DNA from 2 places in the Streptomyces sp. NPDC033177 genome. Region 2 is predicted to be linked to the other one. Evidence: riboswitches for the same ligand, from Rfam matches in the RefSeq annotation. Region 2 holds a riboswitch; the other holds the start of a gene.

Region 1 (3,636 bases), on a different contig from region 2:
CTTCCCAACTGTACCGCGCTCAACCTCATGGAATTGCCCCCTCCGTTTCTCTCGCGGAGGGGGCAACAAGGATTACGCAGGGTATTTCCTTAAAGAATCAACCAGGATCAACCACCCGCGACGGCGGGGATGATCGAGACGCCCGCACCGTCCGGCGTCGCGGTCTCAAGACCCTGCTCGAAGCGGACGTCGTCGTCGTTCACGTAGACGTTCACGAAGCGCCGCAGCTTGCCCTGGTCGTCCAGGACGCGGGCGGCGATACCGGCGTGGTTCTTCTCCAGGTCGGCGATGACCTCGGAGAGGTTCGCCCCCTCGGCGGCAACCTCGGACTGACCGCCGGTGTAGGTGCGGAGAATGGTGGGGATGCGGACCTTGACGCTCATGGGATTCACCTCGGTAGTTCAGGAGGGGCGCCCGCCAGGGGCGCCCCGTCAGGGGCGCGGGGCTGTGACATTTGCGGCTCCGCCGCGGGGCGCGACCAGCCACAGCCGGCCCGCAGCCAGGGGGACAAGCTCAGTCTGCGAGCCCGGCGGCGCGGAACGCGTCGAGGCTGGGACGGATGGTCGCGGTCGCCTGAGACCTCTCGGCAACAGCGTCCAGGGTCTTGAGCCCGTCACCGGTGTTCAGCACGACTGTGGTCAGCGTCGGGTCGATGAGCCCCGCCTCAAGAAGCTTCTTGGTGACGCCCACCGTCACACCCCCGGCGGTCTCCGCGAAGATCCCCTCACTCCGAGCGAGCAGCTCGATCGCATCCACGACCTGCTCGTCGTTCACGTCCTCCACCGCACCGCCCGTGCGACGCGCGATGTCCAGGACGTACGGCCCGTCGGCGGGGTTGCCGATGGCGAGCGACTTGGCGATGGTGTCCGGCTTCTGCGGGCGCACGACGTCGTGCCCGGCCTTGAAGGCGGTCGACACCGGGGAGCAGCCCTCGGCCTGCGCACCGAAGATCTTGTAGGGCTTGTCCTCGACCAGACCCAGCTGGATGAGCTCCTTCAGGCCCTTGTCGATCTTCGTGAGCTGCGAGCCGGAGGCGATCGGGATGACCAGCTGGTCGGGGAGGACCCACCCCAGCTGCTCGCAGATCTCGTACGCGAGGGTCTTGGAGCCCTCGCCGTAGTACGGCCGCAGGTTCACGTTCACGAAGCCCCAGCCCTCGCCGAGCGGGTCGCCGATGAGCTCGGAGCAGAAGCGGTTCACGTCGTCGTAGTTGCCCTCGATGCCGACGAGCTCGCCACCGTAGACCGCGGCCATGACGACCTTGCCCTGCTCCAGGTCGTGCGGGATGAACACGCAGGAGCGGAAGCCGGCACGGGCCGCCGCGGCGCCGACGGCGCCCGCGAGGTTGCCGGTGGAGGAGCAGGAGAGCGTGGTGAAGCCGAAGGCGCGTGCGGCCTCGATGGCCTGCGCCACGACGCGGTCCTTGAAGGAGTGCGTCGGGTTGCCGGAGTCGTCCTTGACGAACAGCTTGCCCTGCTCGACGCCGAGCTCACGGGCGAGGTTGTCGGCCTTGACGAGCTTGGTCCAGCCGGGGTTGATGTTCGGCTTCTCGGCCACGTTCGCCGGGACCGGCAGCAGCGGGGCGTAACGCCAGATGTTGTCGGGGCCGGACTCGATCTGCTTCCGCAGGGCCTCGGGGTCACCGGTCGGCAGGTCGTACGCCACTTCGAGCGGGCCGAAACAGGCCTGACAGGCGAAGATCGGGCCGAGGGCGTAGAGCTCGCCGCACTCGCGGCAAGAGAGGCCCGATGCGGGACCGAGGTCCACGGAACCCGTGGTGGAAGGGGTGGTGTCGTTCGTTGCGACAGTCTGCGCAGCCATGGAGGCGAGGCCCTTTCTCCTCATCTTCCCCGCGACGCATCTCGTCGCGAGACGGAATTGGCACCTTCCCCACCGAGACCTCGCGTGCGCGGTCGGCGGGATGGTTGCCGGGGCTTCAACGGGCCGTATCCCTCTGCCCCTCTGGATGAGCGGTATGGCGCCGGGGGCTTCAGGGGCCCCAGGGCATTTGTCACGCGATGACCCCGGCATGCGATGGTCATCGGCGTTGTTCAAGACTGTAACCGACGGCCTGGACCCTTGAGATAGTCGTCCGAACCGCGAGATGGATCACATGTAGGTCACACACAGGAGGAGCCCCCCGTGCTGGAAGAGGCCGAGCGCTGGCTGACCAGGCGTTCCTGGTCCGTTGCCGACCGTCCGCTCAGCGCGCTCGTCGACGCCAAACGGACGTCCGGGGCCTCGGTGAGCGTGGTCCTGCCCGCGCTCGACGAGGAGGGGACGGTCGGCGAGATCGTCGCCGAGATCCGCCGTGAGCTGGTCGAGAAGGCCGCTCTCGTCGACGAGCTCGTGGTGGTCGACTCCGGCTCGCGGGACCGTACGCCGGAGGTCGCGCGGAAGGCGGGCGCGCGGGTCGTGCACCGGGACGTGATCCTGCCGCGCATCCCGGCCGTGCCCGGCAAGGGCGAGGTCATGTGGCGCTCGCTCCTGGTGACCGGCGGTGACATCGTCGCGTTCGTCGACGCGGACCTGAAGGAGTTCTCGGCGGACTTCGTCACCGGCACGGTGGGCCCGCTCCTGACCGAGACCGACGTGCACTTCGTGAAGGCGATGTACGACCGCCCCCTGGGTGAGACCGCAGGTCAGGGCGGCCGGGTGACCGAGCTGATGGCGCGCCCGCTGCTCAACATGCACTGGCCCCAACTGGCGGGCTTCGTACAGCCGTTGGGCGGCGAGTACGCGGCGCGCAGGTCCCTCCTCGAGCGGCTGCCGTTCCCCGTCGGTTACGGGGTGGAGCTGGGCCTGCTCGTGGACGCGCTGCACACCGTGGGCCTCGACGCGCTCGCGCAGGTCGACGTCGGGGTGCGCAAGCACCGGCACCAGGACGGGCAGGCGCTCGGCCGGATGGCGGCGGCGATCTACCGGACGGCGCAGCTGCGGCTCGCGCGCGGCCATCTCGTACGGCCCGAGCTCACCCAGTTCGAACGGGGCGAGCAGGGGTTCGAGCCGCGGTCCCATTCGGTGGACACGGAGGAGCGGCCGCCGATGTGCGGTATCGCGGAGTACACGGCTCGCCGCGTGGCGTAACCACCCCAAGCCAGGCATTTTGTCTACATTCCCCACTTATGTGGGTCAGACAAGCAGTGAGAAGCGCGCCACGCGCCGGTGCCGTGGCCTTGGCGACGGCCACCCTCGCGGCAGGGGCTCTCGGCGCGGCCACCGCGTCCGCCGCCACGGCGGATGCCGGCACCGGGCCGGGGATCGGCCACACCGACGACATCGCCCGGCGGGCGCAGGCGCAGCCCGCGCCGCGGGAACAAACGGGCGAGCCCGTGCGCCGGGAGGGCGCCCCGGGGCAACTGGCCAAGTCGGGCAGCGACTCGGACACGATGCTGTACGCGGGGCTTGCGATCTCCCTGTGCACACTGGGCGCGCTGACGGTCGCGGGCGCCAGGAGCAGACGTGATCAGTCGCCGCCGGCCACCCGGAGTCCGGCCGTACGTTTGAGTCCCCGCCCCAGGGGCTAGGTTCGCCACATGGTCTCCGAGCACGCCTCCGCACAGGTCCTCGTCGCGTCCAACCGCGGCCCCGTCACGTACACCCTGGAGGAGAACGGGGAACTGACGGCCAAGCGGG
Region 2 (3,636 bases):
CCCAGGAGCGGCAGATGAGCGCTGTGACCCCCGCAGGAGGCAACACCGCGGCGGCCCGTTCCTGGCCGGGTGTGCTGAACGGACTGCTCGAGGGACGCGACCAGAGCACCGAGGACACGGCCTGGGCCATGGACCGCATCATGCGCGGCGAGGCGACCGACGCGCAGATCGCGGGCTTCGTCGTCGCCCTGCGGGCCAAGGGCGAGACCGTGGAGGAGATCTCCGGCCTCGTCCGCACGATGTACGAGCACGCCAACGTGATCGAGGTGCCGGGGCGGACCGTCGACATCGTCGGCACCGGCGGTGACGGCGCCAAGACCGTCAACATCTCCACGATGTCCGCGATCGTGGCCGCCGGCGCGGGCGCGAAGGTCGTCAAGCACGGCAACCGCGCGGCCTCCAGCGCCTCGGGAGCCTCCGACGTCCTGGAGAAGCTCGGGGTGAACCTGGAGCTGCCGCTGAAGCGGGTCGTCGAGGTGGCCGAGGAAGCCGGGATCACCTTCTGCTTCGCCGTGAAGTTCCACCCGGCGCTGCGGCACGCGGGCGGGGCGCGCAGCCAGTTGGGCATCCGGACCGTCTTCAACGCCCTCGGTCCGCTCACCAACCCGGCCAAGGTGCGGGCCCAGGCCGTCGGGGTCGCCGACCCGAGGATGGCACCGATCGTGGCCGGGGTCTTCGCCGAACGCGGGAACTCCTCCCTGGTCTTCCGTGGCGACGACGGTCTCGACGAGCTGACGACCACGTCGACGTCCCGGGTCTGGGTGGTGCGCGACGGAGCCGTGCGCGAGGAGGCCTTCGACCCGCGGGACGTGGGCATCGACCTCGTCCCCGTCGAGGCGCTGCGGGGCGCCGACGCCTCGTACAACGCCGAGGTGGCGCTGCGCCTCCTGGACGGCGAGCAGGGCCCGGTGCGGGACGCCGTGCTGCTCAACACGGCGGCTGCCCTGGTGGCCCTCTCGCCCGGCGAGGGGACCCTGGTGGAGCAGATCGGCGCCGGCATCGCGAAGGCCGCGGAGGCGATCGACTCCGGGTCGGCCAAGAAGGCCCTTGAGCTGTGGGTGGCGGCCAGCAACAGGTGAGTGTGGCGCCCACCGCAGTCCGGCATCCGGACTGCGGTGGGCACCGGGAAGATCGTGTGGCAAGATGCTGCGCAGGTCATGAGTGACAGCGATTAGGCCCCGGCTCGCTGTCCGGCAACCCTCCGTCCGTGGCGGGGTGCCCCGGGTGAAGACCAGGCCGTGGACAGCAAGGTCCATGGCAAGCGCGGACCCCTGCGAACAACCCTGGGGTCCTGGTCCTCAAGGGAGCAGTCTCGTGAGCAAGCGAATGCGATAGGGCTTTCCGGCCCCTTTTCCGCACCCCCCTTTCTCTTCGTCACTGCGGCGCCGTACGCGCGCTTCCGCAGTGAACTCGCCTGCCTTCCCACGGGAGTTCGCCATGTCTGTCACCACCGCTGCCGCCGACCAGACCCTCTGTGCCGCCCCGCTGCCCGTCCTCGGCCGCGACGTCACCGTGCCGCTCGTCACCGGCGGCGAGGTGACCTACGCGGCGCTCGACTACGCGGCCAGCGCCCCCGCCCTGCAGCGGGTGTGGGACGACGTGGCCGCCTACGCGCCGTACTACGGCAGCGTGCACCGCGGCGCCGGGTACCTCTCGCAGCTCTCCACCGACCTCTTCGAGAACAGCCGGGTCACCGTCGCCGAGTTCCTCGGCTGCCGCGAGGACGACCAGGTCGTCTTCACCCGGTCGACCACCGACTCGCTCAACCTGCTCGCCGCCGCGCTGCCCGCCGACTGCCAGGTGTTCGTCTTCGAGACCGAGCACCACGCCTCGCTGCTGCCCTGGCGCGACGCCCGCGTGACGTACCTGAACGCCCCGCGCACCGCCGACCAGGCCGTCGCCACCCTGGAGCGCGCCCTCGCCGACCGTGATCCCTACGGGCCCGCCCTGGTCTGCGTGACCGGCGCATCGAACGTCACCGGTGAGCTGTGGCCGGTCAAGGAGCTCGCCGCCGCCGCCCACGCGCACGGCGCCCGCATCGTCCTGGACGCCGCGCAGCTCGCGCCCCACCACCCGGTCTCCATCAGCGAGCTCGACGTCGACTGGGTCGCCTTCTCCGGCCACAAGCTGTACGCGCCCTTCGGCTCGGGCGTCCTCGCCGGCCGCTCCGACTGGCTCCGGGCGGCCGAGCCCTACCTCGCCGGCGGCGGCGCCTCGCGCAAGGTCGCACGGCGTACGGACGGCGGCGTTGACGTCGAGTGGCACGACACCGCGGCGCGGCACGAGGCCGGCTCGCCGAACGTCATCGGCGTGTACTCCATCGCCTCCGCCTGCAAGGCGCTGACCGAGGCGGGCTTCGACGAGCTCGTCGCCCGGGAGCGTCACCTCATCGCGAAGGTGCGCGAGGGCCTCGCCGACGTACCCGCGGTGAAGGTGCTCTCGCTCTTCGGTGACGACGCGCCCCGCGTAGGCGTCATCTCCTTCGTCGTCGACGGCTGGAACAGCTCGCACTTCGCCGCCGCGCTCTCCGCCGAGTACGGCATCGGCGTACGCGACGGCCTCTTCTGCGCCCACCCGCTGGTGCGCACCCTCCTCGGCAGCGACCCGCAGACCCAGGGCGAGTGCGGTGCCCCCGAGGCCGCGCCCGGCGAGAAGTCGCTGAACGCGATCCGCGTGAGCTTCGGCGCGGGCACCCCGGACGAGCACGTGGAGCGCTTCGTGCGCGCAGTCAAGGAGCTCGTGGCGGACGGTGCGCGCTGGAACTACCGCACGGAGGACGGGCGTTGCGTGCCGGACAGCAACACTGCCTGAGCCTTGGCCCGTCCCTTCAGGCGTGACCCCAGGACGATCATCCGCAGGGCGCGCTCGGTCGCGTCGGTGAGGAACTCAGCCCCACGGCCGAGCGCCTCGGTGAGCGAGACCGGCGCGGGCAGGATCGCGCTGTAGGCGTCCACACCCTCCGCCCGTACGTGGTGGGCGCCCTGACCGATGGTGCCCGCGAGCACCAGGACCGGCCGGCCGAACCGTTTGGCGCGGCGCGCCACTTCGGCCGGGACCTTGCCGCGGGGCGTCTGGTGGTCGAGGGCGCCCTCGGCGGTGACGACGAGGTCGGCGCGGGCCAGGCGCGCGTTCAGGTCCAGGTGGTCCAGGAGGACGTCGAAGCGGGGGAGCAGCTGGGCGCCGAGTGCCGCCAGGCCGGCTCCCAGGCCGCCGGACGCGCCTGTGCCGGGGCCGAGGGCGAGGTCTCCCGTGGCGTGCAGGTCGCGGGTCAGGACGTGCGCCCAGTGTTCGAGGCCCGCCGCCAGCTGTTCGACCTGCGTGGGCGTCGCGCCCTTCTGGGGGCCGAAGACGCGGGCGACGCCGCGCTCACCGGTCAGGACGTTGAAGGGGTTGCAGGCGACGCGGATCTCGGTGTCCCGCAGGCGGGGGTCGAGGCCCGCGGGGTCGATGCGGCTCAGCCGGGTCAACTCCCGCCCGCCACGCGGCAGTTCCCAGCCGTCCGCGTCCAGGAGCCGGGCCCCGAGCGCCTGGAGCGCCCCCGCGCCCCCGTCCGACGTGCCGGAGTCGCCGCAGCCCACCAGGATGCGGCGGGCGCCCGCGTCGAGGGCGGCGCCGATCAGTTCGCCGACGCCGTAC

Evidence for each region. Region 2 has a riboswitch for S-adenosylmethionine ahead of ACZ5U5_RS06860 (aminotransferase class V-fold PLP-dependent enzyme). Riboswitches for the same ligand answer to the same signal wherever they lie in the genome.
Region 1: it holds a riboswitch for S-adenosylmethionine, as region 2 does, so the genes downstream of both, thrC (threonine synthase) here and ACZ5U5_RS06860 (aminotransferase class V-fold PLP-dependent enzyme) in region 2, are expected to answer to the same signal.

The regions. Positions count from the first base shown of each region.
Region 1 is NZ_JBVIPS010000006.1:450,582-454,217, forward strand. It holds gene ACZ5U5_RS22940 (MoaD/ThiS family protein) at 108-383, opposite strand; gene thrC (threonine synthase) at 514-1,821, opposite strand; SAM riboswitch class I at 1,839-1,973, opposite strand; gene ACZ5U5_RS22950 (glucosyl-3-phosphoglycerate synthase) at 2,143-3,087, shown strand; gene ACZ5U5_RS22955 (hypothetical protein) at 3,177-3,527, shown strand; gene ACZ5U5_RS22960 (alpha,alpha-trehalose-phosphate synthase (UDP-forming)) at 3,537-3,636, shown strand, end outside.
Region 2 is NZ_JBVIPS010000002.1:176,823-180,458, reverse strand. It holds gene trpD (anthranilate phosphoribosyltransferase) at 15-1,079, shown strand; SAM riboswitch class IV at 1,154-1,270, shown strand; gene ACZ5U5_RS06860 (aminotransferase class V-fold PLP-dependent enzyme) at 1,438-2,811, shown strand; gene ACZ5U5_RS06855 (glycerate kinase family protein) at 2,763-3,636, opposite strand, start outside.